DNA from 2 places in the Agrobacterium sp. GW821-FHT14E08 genome. Region 2 is predicted to be linked to the other one. Evidence: riboswitches for the same ligand, from Rfam matches in the RefSeq annotation. Region 2 holds a riboswitch; the other holds the start of a gene.
The links. Region 2 has a riboswitch for glycine ahead of AC1ROR_RS23240 (LysR family transcriptional regulator). Riboswitches for the same ligand answer to the same signal wherever they lie in the genome.

Region 1 (8,104 bases), on a different contig from region 2:
CATCGGCACGGCTGCCGACCTGACCGGAAACGAAAAGAAGGTCACCGGATCGGATCGCTGCGGAATAGCCATGCTCCTCGTAAAGCGCATGCCTGTTAGCGGGGAAAATTGCTTCGCGTGCGGTCATTGTGCATCTCTCTTATGGCTGAGTGGTCATGGACGCGAAAAGCGTTGCTCTTTTTAAAAGATGCTTCGGACGCCCATTTACATACGTTACGTATGTCAAATAGTCACATACGCGCCGCATGTCAATTCCATATACGCGACGTATGCGAAATTAAGGGCACCGAAGATGCGCCTGATTGAAGCTTGAGATATTTTTGAAGCTGAAGTGCGGACGAATAGTCGTCACGCCCTCGCCTTTGTGTCCTGCTTATGGAAATAGAGCCGTCGCAAGCGTTGTCGGGCCGGGGCGGCTGAGCCTGAACTCGCGGATCACGCGTTCGGCGACGCCATAGGCAAGTTCCTGCTCTATCGACTGATTGTCGAAGCTGACGACGGTGGCGGTGAATTTGGCCTCTGCGATCACCTCTCCCGTCGCGACGGCGGCGGCGCGGACGATGACCCTGGCTGACGCCCTTTCACCGAAAAGAAAGGGACCGCGTGTGACGGATGCGAGGCGAATGGTCAGTACCACGCGTGGTCTGATTTCGCCGCGTGCCGTCGTCTTGATCGCATTCTGCACCTGCGCATGAATGGACTGCATCAGCGCCGGAGCGACATCCGGGCGTGCGGCGACGAATGCGCCGCGCACATCGTAAAGCAGCCGGTCGGTATTGGTCGCTTCCGGTTCCAGCCTGAAAGACATGAGCGTGAAACACGCCAGCACAAGAATGCCAAGGCGTTTCAGCGTGGTGATCATGATCAGCGGCTCCCCTAACGTGAGGTAACCGCATATTCGACCATCAGGGTTAGAAAAGCGTTAAGGCGCGCTCTTCAGGGACTCCAGAACATTGAGTGCGGCGCGCATATCGACAAGCCTGACGGCGCGGCGCTCCAGCGCCTCCTCGTCCTCGCCCCATTGCTCGGCCGTCCAGTCCTCGTCCAGATGGGCAAGCGCCCAGGCTTCCTCCAGCGTCAGCTCCGCTTCCGCCAGTGCAAGGGCCAAAATGGCGGAGCCGGTCAGCGACGTCATGGTGTGAAGAGCGGCAAGCGCAATCGGCGTATCGTATTTCTTCAGCGTTACCGCAAAGGCCGCGATGGCTTCGCGCGGCTGGTCCTGATGCATCACGCCTTCAACGAGAATGAAGCGCGCTCCCAGCACATTGGCCGCCCAGTCCAGAACTGGATCCCAATGGTCCGTCTGCCGCGCGACCAGCGCTTGCGGATCGCCGGCGCGATAGCAGAGGAGATCGGAAGAGGAAAAACGAAGTATGTCTTCAAAAACCGCCTGGGTATCGTTGGCAACGCCATCAATGGCCGTGTTCACATGCCGAGAGACGGGCATGACCACCGGATTGACCACTTCTTTCTGGGCATCCCATTCATCGCGAAGCAGTTCCGCCAGCGCACGTGTCGGGACGGTCAGCGGCTTCTTGGCGGGGGTGCGCAGCGGCTTGCCATCGAGAAGGATGGTAAAGCCGCCCTCTTCCGTCTCACCGACGGTGACATCCTTGTAGAACCGCTTCGGCAGAGGTTTCTGCATCTGGATCTGCGCGCGCAGGATCGGATCGGGATGGCTCAGGCCCTCCGAAAGGTCATTCAGGAGATCACGCATGGCACGTCCTCGTCAGTCGGATAAAAAGATTATTCAAGAATATCGGCCGGAACATAGGCCGATATTTCGCGCGGGTGGCTGACGACCGCATCGGCGCCCGCCTTCCAGAGATCGTCGACCGAGGCATACCCCCAGGCGACGCCGATTGCTTTCGCGCCCGCAGCCTTGGCCATCTGCATGTCGTAGATCGCATCGCCGATAACGACAGTGTCGGCCGGAACCATGCCGGTTTCATGGCAGCATTCCATCACCATGGCCGGATGCGGCTTGGAGGGGCAATCATCCGCCGTGCGCGACACGATGAAATGGTCGGCAAAGCCATGCGTTTCGAGAATATGGGTCAGCCCGCGACGACCTTTGCCGGTGACGGCGCCGATCAGGACATCGTCGCGTTTCGCCAACTCGTCGATCAGCGCCGCAACGCCATCGAAAAGCGGCTCGATCATTCCCGGGCGGGCGCGGACCGGATGATAGATTTCCTTATAGCGCTGCGTCATCGCCAGCGCCTCGTCATCCACATGCGGCTTGTCGAGCATGCGGGCGATGGCGATATCCAGCGTCAGGCCGATAATGGCCTTGGTCTGCGAGATATCCGGACGCGGTTTTCCGAAATCGGCGAATGTATCGGACATGACGGCATGGATGAGGCCGGCGCTATCCACCAGCGTGCCGTCGCAATCGAAAAGAACGAGTTTCATGGGCTGTCAGCCTTCCCTGTCGCCATCGGCCACGTCGAGGCCGAGCAGGTTCCAGGTCTGGACCATATGCGGCGGCAGGGGTGCGCTGACCCGAAGCCGGCCGCCATTCGGATGCGGAATGTCGATATGGCGCGCGTGGAGATGCAGGCGTTTCTGGATGCCGCCCGGAAAATCCCAGTTTGGATCATCGATGTAATATTTGGGATCGCCGATGATCGGGTGTCCCATATGCAGTGCATGGACGCGAAGCTGGTGGGTGCGGCCGGTATAGGGTTCCATTTCCAGCCAGGCAAGGTTCTGCGCGGCGGTATCGATGACACGGTAATAGGAAATGGCGTGGTCGGCCCCCTCCTCGCCATGCTTGGCGATGCGCATGCGGTCACCATCGGCCGTCTGTTCCTTGACGAGCCAGGTGGAAATCTTGTCCTGATGCTTGCGCGGCACGCCCTTGACCAGCGCCCAATAGGTCTTCTTGGTATCGCGCTCGCGGAAGGCGGCGGTCAGTTTCTGGGCAGCGCCACGGGTGCGGGCGACGACCAGCACGCCAGACGTATCGCGGTCGAGGCGGTGGACCAGACGCGGCTTTTCGCCCTTCTGGTTGGTCCATGCTTCGAGGAGCCCGTCAATATGACGGTTGACGCCGGAACCGCCCTGCACGGCAATGCCGGCCGGCTTGTTGAAAACAAAAACCTTGTCGTCCTCATGCAGCAGCATACGGGCCAGAAGCTCGGTATCTTCCGAATGCTTGAGGTCCCTTGATCCGATCGGGCCGCTCTTGACCTTGAGGTCGGAATCGACCGGCGGTACGCGAACCATCTGCCCCGGCTGCACCCTCGCATCGGTTTTTACACGGCCGCCATCCACGCGCACCTGTCCGGAGCGCAGCAGCTTCTGCAATTGCCCGAAACCTAGGCCCGGATAGTGAATCTTGAACCAGCGATCGAGCCGCATACCGGCCTCGTCGGCCTCGACCTTGATATGCTCGATACCTGCCATGAAATTTCCAGTCTCTCTGTCTTGATCGCACGCCCATATCTCTGGCGCGCCGTTTGAACCAAGCCTTTAGAACAAACTGCGGCCCAAGGCCAGCCCGGCAAAAACCGCAGCGATGGAAACCACAAGACTTGCAATGACGTAAACGGCTGAAAGACCGAGTGCGCCGCGCTCAAACAGTGCAACCGCATCGAGCGAGAAGGACGAAAAGGTGGTGAATCCGCCGAGCACGCCGGTAACGAGAAACAGGCGCATTTCCATCGAGGCGTTCAGCCGGCGCGCCACAAGCTCGACCAGTAAACCGATCAGGAAGGACCCAACCACGTTGACGGCCAATGTTCCCCAGGGAAAATTCGGACCAGCCAATCGCATGCTCCAGACACCGACCAGATAACGAAACACGGAACCGATTGCGCCGCCTGTGGCGACAAGGGCGATATTGATCATGGGGATTATGTCTCCGGAGGAAATTGCCGGACGATCTGTCCGAGGCATTTCTAGACCATGGCAATCCCGCGCGAAAGTCCACTACCCCGCGCTTTCGTCCATTAAAATACGATTAAATTGCAGGTCCGCGATTTAGCCTTCCAACAAGACGGCGGTGTTAGTCTCCTGTTTTTACGGGTCGGCGAAGATGGCCGGAGGTTGGATGACACAGGTTCTTTCCGTTTCAGCAAATACGGCCGCCTATGCACTGGAGGCGGTGAAGCCGTCGCCGCGCGTGCCGCGCAGGAGCGAGGTCGAAGAGGCCATTCATGAACTGGCGCGCAAGGCGGAAAACGGAGACGACTTTCAACTCAGAGCCCTGATGACGGCCATCAAGCCGCCCGCACTTACCCTTTATTTCCTGACCAATGCCAGCCAGCGTCACGAACCGCAGACAACGCTCGATCAGGCCGTGGAGGCCTATGAGGAAAACAACTCTCCTTCAGATCATAAAAAATAAATTTATATCAAATAGATGTGTTAATATTCTAATTTTACAGTTTAGGTTTGGCCGATTTAAATTCGGCCTTCCCATTCAGGCTGATGTCAGGCTGATTTTCTAGATATCACCCATCGAATGCCGGAAAAATCACGGAGGCGATGGCCATCACGCCTTTTCCGTCACGGCGCTGAAAGCAAGGAAATAACCGAAAAAGCTTGCGGCTACCGGACATGTCACGCGTTCCGGTAGCCGTTTTTTTTCAGCCATCAATTATGCTGGTGTTCGTCACCCTTGGCCGAGCCTGCGGACAGCACGATTTCGACCTTGCCGGCTTTTTCGAAGATCAGCGTCACCGGCACCTTGTCACCTTCGGCAAAGGGCTTCTTCACGTTGAAGAACATCATGTGCAGGCCGCCCGACTTCAATTCCACCGTCTGGCCGGCGGGAATGACGATGCCGTCATCCAGCTTGCGCATTTTCATGACGTCGTTGACCATGGCCATTTCATGAATTTCAGCGCGACCAGCGGCGGCGGATTCGACGCCGATCAGCTTGTCATCGCTATCACCGGCATTCTTGATCGTCACATAACCGCCGCCGACGGGCTGGCCCGGCAGCATGGCCTTGGTCGTGGCGCCGGAAACCTCAAGGCTGCCAGCCTTCACTACATCCATATCCATGGCCATGGCGGAATGGTCATGCCCGCCGGCATGGGTCTTGGCAGTAACGCGGATGGCCGGGGCCGGGTTTTTCAGCGAATGCGGATCGACGCCCGCCGCTGCCACCTCGTCCCAGGAAACCTTGCCCTTGTCGCCGCAAAGCTGCGTGACCTTGAAGGGCAGGTCCTGCCCTGCCTCTATACCGGAGATTTTTCCCTGTATCGCAAAGGTGTCGTAGAACTCGTCCGGCAGGTTGCCGCCTTTCCAGCGAATCTCGACCGGGCCGCTTTTGATCTCCTGGCCGTGGTTCTTGTAGGCCTTCTGATAGTCGCCCTTGATGATTTCCAGTTCCCAGCCGGCCTTGGGCTGCGGCTTGGCGGAAATGAAACCTTCCGGCAGCTTGACCTGAACTTCGGTCGTGGCAAGACCGCCTTCGCAGCCATGCGGCACCTGAAGAGCGGCGACGACGGTGCTTTCCTGTTCGGCCGAAGCGTCAACGAAGCTGGTATGGGCAAATGCCTGGACGCTGGAGACCGAAGCGGCAAACAGGGTGCAGGTGATGATCCTGGTGGTTTTCATTGTGTCTTGTCCTTGCGACTGCGCCCCACGGGCAGTGCAGCCATTGCGTGCCGCCAGCCGGCGGCGATGATCCTGTGAAACGAAGAGATCAGGCGGACAGCAATGGCGGGCCGCGCGCAGCCTGTTTAAGGATCGTCAGGACCGAGCGGAAACTCCACTCCGCGGATAAACGATTGTCGAGCCAGGCGAATTCGGTCCTCAGCCAGCCGTCCGCATCGGGCACGGGCAGGAGAATGGACGAGGCCAGCAGGCAGGCCTCGCAAAACAGGATCGCATCGCTGGAATGGGTCGGACCGTCTTTGGCGTGCGAGGCATTCACCCCGCCGCCGTGGCCGAGGCAAATCTCTGCAAAGGTGCCATCCGGCAGCCGGTAACTCTCATCAAGCACGACTTGCGAGGCAGCGGCAAGTACGGGCTTGTGGGCAAAGCCGAGCGACAACATCAAGGTCGCGCAGAAAATGCGAAGCATTTTCTCCATCCCTGTCAGCCGTCGCTTTCGATTTGCGTCCATATTCTGGCGATACCTTTCTTTCTCACCGATTTCAAAGGGGAAATTTGCCGCAGCCCCAGGCTCTGAACCGGAACAATCGTCGGAGCGCGGCATTTTCCCTCCGATAAACTGTTGCGGAAGGAGTATCCGACATGCCGGCCAAATCGAAAGCCCAGCAGAAAGCGGCGGGCGCGGCGCTGGCCGCTAAACGCGGCGACATCAAGAAATCCAGTTTACAAGGTGCTTCAAAAAGCATGGAGAAGTCCATGACAGAAAAGGAACTTGATGAATTGGCATCGACAAAACGCAAGGGTTTGCCGGAGAAAAAATCCGACTGATATTGTCCGGCACTCAGGCTATTGACTGCATCTTACGCCGACGATGGCGCAGATGGAGCAAGAATCTGTTCAGATGCGTCATTTGGTCCTTGCCAATAACGGGTCTTCGAAGATAATGAGCGTCGCATCATCGTTGGGAGAAGCCGCTTCACTGCGGTGCCGAAGGAGCAACCGCCCCGGAAACTCTCAGGCAAAAGGACCAGCGGTGACGACGGAACTCTGGAGAGAAGCCACCTTTCATTAGGACGGCTCGCCGAAGGGATAACAATCTCAGGCGACAAGGACAGAGGGGGCTCTTGAACCCGGCGCGTTTTTAGCGTCATGACCTGAGCCCGCGCGATCTTTCGCGCAACCCTGGAGGCGTCCTTGGACGATACCGCCGAGCTTCAAATCACGCCGCTCAATTCCCTGCATCTATCGCTTGGCGCCCGCATGGTGCCTTTCGCCGGTTATGACATGCCGGTGCAATATCCGGCCGGTGTTCTGAAGGAACATCTTCAGACCCGCACCTCCGCCGGTCTGTTCGACGTGTCGCATATGGGTCAGGTGATCCTGAAGGCGAAGTCCGGCAGAAATGAAGATGCCGCACTCGCGCTGGAAAAGCTGGTGCCGGTGGATATTCTCGGCCTGAAGGAAGGCCGCCAACGTTACGGTTTCTTCACCGATGAAAATGGCGGCATTCTCGATGACCTGATGATCACCAATCGCGGCGATCACCTGTTTGTCGTCGTCAACGCTGCCTGCAAGGATGCCGACGTCGCCCATATGAAGGCGCATCTTTCAGACAGCTGCGAGATCACCCTTCTCGATGACCGGGCGCTCATCGCGCTTCAGGGACCGCGCGCTGAGGCCGTTCTGGCTGAACTCTGGGCCGGCGTCTCGGAAATGAAATTCATGGATGTGCAGGAAGTGCCGCTGCATGACGTGCCCTGCATCGTCTCCCGTTCCGGTTATTCCGGTGAAGACGGCTTTGAAATCTCCGTACCCGCCGACAAGGCCGAGGAGATTGCCAAAGCCCTGCTCGAACATCCCGATTGCGATCCGATCGGACTTGGTGCGCGTGACAGCCTGCGTCTGGAAGCTGGCCTTTGTCTTTATGGCAACGATATCGACACGACAACCTCCCCCATCGAAGCCTCGCTCGAATGGGCGATCCAGAAAGCGCGCCGCGCCGGTGGCGACCGCGAGGGCGGTTTTCCCGGCGCAGAGCGCATTCTCGGCGAACTGAAAGATGGCACATCGCGCCGCCGCGTCGGCCTGAAGCCGGAAGGCAAGGCGCCGGTGCGCGGCCATTCGAAGCTGTTTGCGGATGCCGAAGGCAAGACAGAGATCGGTGAAGTGACCTCGGGCGGTTTCGGTCCTTCGGTCGAAGGTCCCGTCGCCATGGGTTACGTGCCTGTTTCCCACGCTGCTCCCGGCACGGCTGTCTTTGCGGAAGTGCGCGGCAAATATCTGCCCGTCACCGTCGCCGCCCTGCCCTTCATCAAACCCACCTATAAACGATAATCTTCATCCCATCTCCGGAGAGAATACGATGCTGAAATTTACCGCAGAACACGAATGGCTGAAGTTCGAAGGCGATATCGCCACCGTTGGCATCACCAGCCACGCCGCTGAACAGCTTGGCGATCTCGTTTTCGTCGAATTGCCGGAAGTGGGCGCCACCTTCTCCAAGGATGGCGACGCGGCGACCGTTGAATCC
Region 2 (8,104 bases):
CGCTCGCCCCGGGATCGACTGGATATCGGCCTATAAGGCGACTGACGCTTTGGCCGACAGCCGCCAGTCTCCCACGGAGCGGTAGTAGAGGTGTCTTGCCGACCATGGAGGAGATTGTCTTGAATGCAGAAAAGTCTTTCACAGGCACTCCCCCTTCTATTTGCCAGGGGCAGACCGCAAGCCGCGCGTCAGCCGAGCCCAGATTCTCGTTGGATCGACACCTTCCTATTCGGTCGTGATGTGAGCAGCCCGAGGAATGATAGAGAATGTGGTCGCCGAAGGCAGCGGAGCAGGCACTTCATTCCACGCAAAACGCACGCGCATTTAATCCGACCGCGCAAAGCTTTTTGAAGCACTTACTTATCATTGCGAGCGCAAGGAATTCGGAAGAGCCGCACGGCCGTGCTTGCCACAAAAGCGGTCACGGTGACCGCACCACTCGCAGTCGTAGTCACGGGCGGCGAGAAATCTGCGCCCGGTCTGCGGGCGCAGGAAGATACGAGGCCGAGGATCAACAGAGAAGAGACAACCGGTCGATAGTTTAGATAACCGCAAAGGCCATTGTCATCTTTGGCGCGCCGTTCCACTACCGTAGCCCGAGAAACTCACGCCGCAGCCGAGTTTTTGCATGGCAAGGATGAAGCCAGTCCTCTGTAGCCGGCTTTCCGGATCGCTCGCTTCCCTGATCTCGATGACCAAGCGTCCTGCAATAGATGGACTTCGGATCAGCTCGTCCCGAACCGAAGTCCACCAGATATCATCAACAGCAGACAAGGCTGACACTTCACAACCGAGCTTCGTATCTGGACGAGTTTTCAGACGATCTATTGTCGCATGGACCAAGTATCGGTCGTAGGCACGCGTTAGGCGCAATCGCTCCAAGACACTCGGAATATTCTCTGTTGCTATCACCCTTGTACCACATCGGATGCTCTTTAACTGGATCCTGTGGTACGGGCATCGGGCGTTACTCTCTACCGCATTCAACGGGTACTCCATCAAGTCGACGCGGCTACTGCTCAAAGCATCGTAGAGCACCACAGCAATCTCCATGTCTGATCTATACTGTTCGAAACAAGCAGGAACCCCATATTTGTGGTCGAGGGCGGGAAAACATTGAGTTTTATTTACGCTAACGGCCACGCTGATTCTCGTTTGTCCAATATCAATGGGCGACTCGCAAAGAAGCAACAGAGCCGGAAGCACTCGTGTCTGTTCAACCTCACCGTCCCAGCCCCACCCCTGGACACGCAATCCTGACGGCTCGATCGTTAGGGCACCGAATGAGTCTGGCAAAATGGATTCTATTCTGCGGCATACAGTGTAGAGCACTCGAGCAGCAATCCCATCGCCATAGCACAACGCAATGTGACGCAGATTTTCGACTGTTATTACAAGGCTATTCCGATTCGACCGCGTGTTACTGTGAGCCTGATCAACACTTAGTTTCATGCGATTGCGCCCGCCAGATACCAGCCGGTAGGGCTCCTTACCAAAAGATAAACAAACGCAGCTGCATATTGAATCAAAAATCCTGCCGCGTCGGCACGAAAAAGCGCGGTCGGACCTCGAAATGTTGGACGCACTCGGAATGCGGAAAGGTCCCGGAGCGTCTCTGGTTCAACACTTCCGACCGGGGAGACCACAGCGCCCGCCGCAGTTGAACGAATTGACTCATGTACGGTATTCATGTTCCTGGCATGAATCATTAATGTTACCTGCGATTTTCTTGTTAGCTAGTTCAACTTGAGTTTAAGGAAAGTCAGTGACAGGAAGGGGAGCTTGGCGGCTCTCTCTTGGGGGCCACGATTTAAGATGGCCATCATGGTGTGCGCGGTAAACATTCGAGGCAGAGCCCGGGGCGACATTTGGGCACGTGATATCTGCAGCTTGCGTAGCGTAACTACCCCTAAATCCAGTTTTGTTCGCGCTAACTGGCACCGGCAGTGAGATTCCGTAACCTTGAAGGTGTGTCGCACCACACAATGCGGCTGATTGCGCGTCTTCGATCGTCTCGACGCCTTCCATAACAACTACAGGAGAGTAGCAAGACGCGAAGCTGATAAGATGCGCCAGAGCATCAAGGTCCAAGCAAGACCGTCTTGTGGGCTGCAAGAACGACCGATCGATTTTGACGATATCAAAATCAACCAAGCGGAGTAGTTGCGGAGATGCGTAGCCTGCGCCAAAGTCATCCAGCGCAATCCGGCATCCCAACTCCCGCATCTCGTTCAGCATGTTTACCGATCGTGTCACATCGAGTAGTGGCCGCGTCTCCGTCAATTCGAGAACTAATCGAGACGCTAGTGTTGGACGAGACCGGACCTGGCCGGCAATCAGGTCCCACGTTTCGCGACTGCGCAAATTATCGGCCGATATATTGCAGCCGAGGACCGCACAGGGATCGATTTCCAGCTCGTCAAGGGCGAGGCGGACCACGTTCTCGTCAATCAACGAGCAGTATCCCAACTCCTCAAGCGTCGGAATAAATATACCCGCGCCATAATGGCAGCCGTCTGTTCCCTGCAACGTTGCTAAGCATTCGCGATAGAACACAGCATCAAATGGTTCGACCGAATGAACTGATTGGACGTTGAAACTTGCCCTTCCATCAGCGATCGCTGACTTAACAATCTCAACGACCCCTATATTCGAGATATCCGAGTGTCTATGCATCTTTGCCTCCCACTGTCCGTAAGAAAAGTCTGCGCTCATTAAGTTGCGGATCTCCATGGCCAGGAGGTTCGTCTTCTCGAGCTTTGGAGTTTAAGGGGGCATCGCGTTAAGACCAATGCGGAGTCACCGACACATTTGGCCAAAGATAATGCTAACTTCGCCATTGAGGACTTCTGTCCTGTACTCAAAGCACCCGCTTGTGCTCAAAGCTACTGCGCTTGGCAGCTTGGCTAAACAGCTTATTGGAGCATCAAGGGCTCCAACGGAGGTATTGGCCGGTTCTTGGTTTTTCCGGGCGGGCGAGAACGATTTCGCTCGAAAATGGAGCGATAACTCGCGTGTTTTTAGACTAGATGTACGTCATGAAGGCCGCGACGTTGCGCTATGACACGCTGGTATAAAGCGCGGCAGGTTTGATCAATTGGCGTCAGAAGTGGGACGCAACCCCGGTTACCGGACGGATTTTATGACCGACCCGGAAGTTATCGGAAGAGGGCAAAAAGTCGTGTTTGCAAGATAGACCAGAGTATACACCGAAGCCGTTCTTACCGGGAATGGCGCAGGGCCAATCTGCGCATTTGCGCAGTATCGAATGGGCAGATTTCATGGTTTCTGTCGCGCAGCAGACATCCGGGCCGTGGCGCTTTGCCGGTTGTCCGCCCCGATCCCGGCATAGCCCCTAGAATTCGACAGCAGAACAGCCTTGGAACAGAAAATCAATTCTCACTTGTCTCGCAGATCGCTGCTCACCTTGGCAATCAGCTCATTTCTGGCCACAGGTTGCGAGCAGGTTCCCAAGACGAAACTCGAAGTTGCCGCGGCTACCCTGCCCGAAAACAAAAATGAAACGACGACAGCTCCAAAACCGGCGAAGGACAACAGGCCAAAGCCTGCGGGTACCGGTTTCGCTTACGACGAAATTTATGCTGCGCTGGCGGATGGCGGCTTTGACGTTCCAGCAGTCAATTACCGCGCCATTGACCCGCAATACCTCCGACAGGAGGTCGAATACATCACCGCAGAGCCTGCCTATTCCATTGTCGTAGATACAAATGAAAGGTTCCTCTACTGGGTTCTTCCCCGCGGCCGAGCCATACGTTACGGCGTCGGGCTTGGAACTCAGGGCCGATCATGGAAAGGGCGCGCCGTCGTTCAATGGAAGCAGAAATGGCCAAGGTGGAAGGCGCCGGACGATATGATCGCCCGTAATCCTGAACTCAAGCCCTACGGTGTTGAAGCAGGCGGAATGGCCCCCGGCCCCCGGAATCCTCTCGGTGCGCGCGCCATGTATATTTTCCAGAACGGCAAGGATACGCTCTATCGTATTCATGGATCACCGAGCTGGAGAACCATAGGTAAGAATTCTTCCTCGGGTTGCGTCAGGATGTTGATGCAGGATGCGATCGATCTTTATGACCGAGTGAAGGGAAAGACGCCGCTTTTGGTCATCTGATAGCGTCAATCTGAGCGCGCAATGACTAAGAATAAGCGCTGCGGGTCAAATTTACGCCATAAATGGCACCATATCTCGCGTCGTTCGGTTTAGCGGATTTAGGGCCTTTCGGTCTTGAAAACGCCAGATCACAGCGCGCCAAACCTCGCGACAGAGGCATGGGGCAACACATATCGAGCAGCGGGAGAGACCGATATCTCCCGACATCGGCGCCGACGGAGCAACCACCCCGGAAACTCTCAGGCAAAAGGACCGCTGCAAGATCATACAAACTCTGAAAAGCGAGCTGATGCTCGCGCCGATGGTGTAAGTTCGCCGAAACAAGGTGAGCGAATCTCTCAGGCCAATGACAGAGGGGGTGCCAAAAGCCCAAAAACGGGGCAAGGAGCACCTATGGCTGGAAGTCACCCTTCCCTATCGACAGTCGATTGCGTTGACGCAGTTTCAAGACCATTTTCATTGACGGTGGCGGCAATTGCATTTGCCGCACACGACCCTGGCAGGCGTGACGCATTCCGGTGCGTCGGCGTTCGTGTCAGCCAGCTTCAGCGGCGGCATTTCACCCCGGAAAATTGAACAACTCCAAGCGGTTTCACCGGGCAACGCGCTCGACGGGTGGGGCGCAAGCACCTCACGACCCGCCTTCTCGCGATGATACCGCTACGCGGTTCTTGTACGAACACTACCTAATTCAGGAAATTTAAAATGGTCGATTGGGAAGATTTGCGATTTTTCTCCGCCTTCGCTCACCACGGGTCGATCACGGCAACCGCCAAGGCGCTACGCGTCGATCATACGACTGTAAGTCGGCGCATCACATCGCTGGAAACCTCGCTTTCCGTGAAGCTCGTTGATCGCAGGCCAAGATCATATGTACTGACCGCTATGGGACGCGACGTCGCGAACTTCGCCGAGGAAATGAGCAGATCTGCATTTGCTCTGAGCCGTTGCGCCGGGTCCGGCCAGAACGGTATAGAAGGCGATGTCGTGGTATCCGCGCCGCCATCGCTGCTCTACAGCTTCATTGCACCGCAAATCTCCGCGCTGCAATCTCAGCATCCTGACGTAAGCCTCCGTCTTGTCGGTACCATGGAAGCGATGTCCCTCTCCAAGGGAGAGGCGGATATTGCCATCAGCCTGAAGCGGCCGAGCGAAGCCACGCTGGTTGCGCGTCGCCTCGGACAATTGCCCTATTTCCTCTATGCCGACCCTGCCTACCCGACGAGAAACGGCCCTCCTCTCTATATCAGTTACGATGATACCATGCGGGAGTCGGATCACTATCGCTGGCTTGATGAGAGGCTTTCCGCCGACGAGGTGTTCATGTGCAGCAACGACCTGCGCATACAGGCGGCCGCGGCCGCCGGCGGCTGTGGGGTGGCACTGCTGCCCGCCTACCTCGCCGCGGAACACGGTCTTGTGAGGTTCGATCCACTCGATCCCGGCGTCAGGATCGACGTTTGGCTGGTGATCCACGAAGACGTGCGCGACACGCCACGCATACGTGTTGCCATGGACTTCATCAGTGAAAGCCTCAAGCCCTTGTGGTGTTCCTGATTATGCGCAGATCAAGCCTGCGCCATTGCCGAATTTTCCGGGATTTGGCGCGGTGTAAAATGCCGCGTGACAGGGTCTGTCCTGCGCGCGTGCCGTGACCGGTTGTACCTGCCCGCATTCCCACCCTATTCCCGATACCTGAGCGTGGAGTATTTTCATGTCTTTGATTGCTCGTTACAGGAGAGGTGCCGTCGGATACCTTGTTCTCCCTGCCAAAAAACGCAGCGCAAAAACATCCGCTCGAAATCGTCAGCGGGTGGGCCTGCTAATCGTGGCATTTGCGATCGGTTATGCCGCGATCGCAGTCCGCCTTCTACAATATGGCTATTTTTCCGAGAGTGACGCGACGGCGAGTATTCCACGATCTCCCAATATAATCGCCTCCCGCCCCGACATTCTGGACCGCAACGGCCAGCTTATCGCAACGGATATCAATCTCATCTCGCTTTATGCAGAGCCTCGCCGCGTTGTTGATGCAAATGAGGCCATCGAAAAGCTCGCCTCTGTTGTTCCCGACCTGGATTGGGCTGATCTGCACAGAAAACTAACGTCTGACTCCGGTTTTCAGTGGATCAGGAGACAGCTTACGCCTCGCCAGGAAGCTGAGATCATGCGCCTTGGCATTCCGGGCATTGGATTCAGACCCGAAAAGCGGCGGTTTTATCCTGGTGGGCCAGTGGCATCTCACATTGTCGGGCATGTCAACATCGATAATCAGGGGCTGGCGGGCATTGAGCGCTATCTCGACAGGCAAGGCCTGGCAGACCTGCGTGGAATTGGCCTTACCGATCCCACCCAGCTTGAACCGGTCCGGCTGTCCATCGATTTGCGCGTTCAGAGCATCGTGCATACCGTCGTTAGCGATGCCTTGAGGAACTATCGGGCGGAAGCGGCAGGTGCCGTCGTAATCGATGTCGACACAGGCGAGGTTCTCGCGATGGCGTCCGTCCCCGACTATGACCCGAATGAGCCTTCGCGGCGCCTTGCCGATGGCACGATCGACAGGGACTACGAAAAGGGATGGTTCAACCGCATGAGCAATTCAGCGGTTGAAATGGGCTCGACCTTCAAGGCGTTCACCCTTGCCATGGGGATTGATGCAGGCGTCGTCAATCTGAACTCGGTCGTTGATGCCTCCCACCCGCTGAAGATGGGTGGTTTCATCATCAGGGATTTTCACGGACGAGGACGGCCGCTGACAATCCGGGAAGTCTTTCGCTACTCATCAAACATCGGCACGGCAAAGGTCGCTGATCTCGTTGGCCTGGAAAGCCACCAGCAATTTCTCTTCAGACTGGGCTTGTTGTCAAAGATGCAGACGGAGTTACCGGAAATTGCCTCGCCCGCAGCGCCAAGGAACTGGAAAAAGATCAATTCCGCAACGATTTCCTTCGGTCACGGTCTGGCCACGACACCGTTACAGACGGCTGCGGCTGCGGCGGCCCTCGTAAACGGTGGCATATTTCGGCACCCGACCTTCATCGCCGACAGTGGGAGGCGTCACCAAATCACCGGCAGGCGTGTCCTGCAGGCCTCGACCAGCGCAAAGGTCCGCGAGCTGTTCTGGTACAACGGCACCCAAGGTTCGGGCCGAAACGCCCAGGTGGCCGGTTTTGATGTAGGTGGGAAAACCGGGACAGCGGAAAAGGTTATCGATGGCAAATACGCGAAGAACCTGAACTTCAATACATTCCTCGCGGCATTCCCCATGCACCGCCCTCGTTATTTGGTGCTGTCGATCATTGACGCCCCGCTTTCCGGTGAGCGTGGCGGGCGCCTGGCGGCCTTCAATGCCGCGCCGATGGTGCGCGACATCATCGAGCGCGCCGCACCACTCCTCGGGGTTCGACCGTCATTCGGGAACCCGCAAGCATATCCTTTGATGAACTACTGAATAGGCGATGAACCCATGTCATTCGCAGATACTGAATTTTCAGATTATTTGATGATCTTTTCCCCGACGGGCAACATTATCCATATTCTCTATTTCGTTGCGATTGTCGCAGAGGCCATGACAGCCGCACTCGCCGCCGGCCGTCGCGAAATGGATTGGATCGGCGTATTTCTGCTTGGATGCATTACCGCCCTCGGCGGTGGAACCGTGCGCGATGTTTTTCTGAACCACTATCCGCTATCGTGGGTCGAAAATCCCAGCTATCTCCTCGTGACGGGATTATCTGCGCTGGCGACGATCCCGATCGCCCGATATATGTATCACCTGCGCAAGATGTTCCTTTTTCTTGATGCGATAGGACTGGTCGTCTTTACCGTCATCGGCTGCCAGATTGCGTCAAACCTCAACCTGCCGCTGGTTGTCGTGGTGGCGGCTGGTGTGTTGACTGGATGTCTGGGCGGCGTACTTCGGGATATTCTGTGCAACGAAGTACCGCTCTTGTTTCGTTCGGAACTCTATGCAAC

Region 1: linked by a shared signal. The riboswitch ahead of gcvT (glycine cleavage system aminomethyltransferase GcvT) and the one ahead of AC1ROR_RS23240 (LysR family transcriptional regulator) in region 2 are both predicted to bind glycine.

Annotation. Positions count from the first base shown of each region.
Region 1 is NZ_JBXAPJ010000001.1:878,837-886,940, reverse strand. Features, by position in the region: gene AC1ROR_RS04320 (RidA family protein) at 1-127, opposite strand, end outside; gene AC1ROR_RS04315 (hypothetical protein) at 374-862, opposite strand; gene AC1ROR_RS04310 (ATP12 family chaperone protein) at 923-1,717, opposite strand; gene AC1ROR_RS04305 (HAD family hydrolase) at 1,747-2,415, opposite strand; gene AC1ROR_RS04300 (RluA family pseudouridine synthase) at 2,422-3,411, opposite strand; gene crcB (fluoride efflux transporter CrcB) at 3,478-3,855, opposite strand; gene AC1ROR_RS04290 (hypothetical protein) at 4,058-4,354, shown strand; gene AC1ROR_RS04285 (copper chaperone PCu(A)C domain-containing protein) at 4,603-5,574, opposite strand; gene AC1ROR_RS04280 (hypothetical protein) at 5,663-6,043, opposite strand; gene AC1ROR_RS04275 (DUF3008 family protein) at 6,217-6,402, shown strand; glycine riboswitch at 6,527-6,614, shown strand; gene gcvT (glycine cleavage system aminomethyltransferase GcvT) at 6,769-7,908, shown strand; gene gcvH (glycine cleavage system protein GcvH) at 7,937-8,104, shown strand, end outside.
Region 2 is NZ_JBXAPJ010000008.1:160,095-168,198, forward strand. Features, by position in the region: gene AC1ROR_RS23230 (EAL domain-containing protein) at 1,753-2,715, opposite strand; gene AC1ROR_RS23235 (L,D-transpeptidase) at 3,380-4,129, shown strand; glycine riboswitch at 4,301-4,394, shown strand; gene AC1ROR_RS23240 (LysR family transcriptional regulator) at 4,835-5,686, shown strand; gene AC1ROR_RS23245 (peptidoglycan D,D-transpeptidase FtsI family protein) at 5,844-7,580, shown strand; gene AC1ROR_RS23250 (trimeric intracellular cation channel family protein) at 7,596-8,104, shown strand, end outside.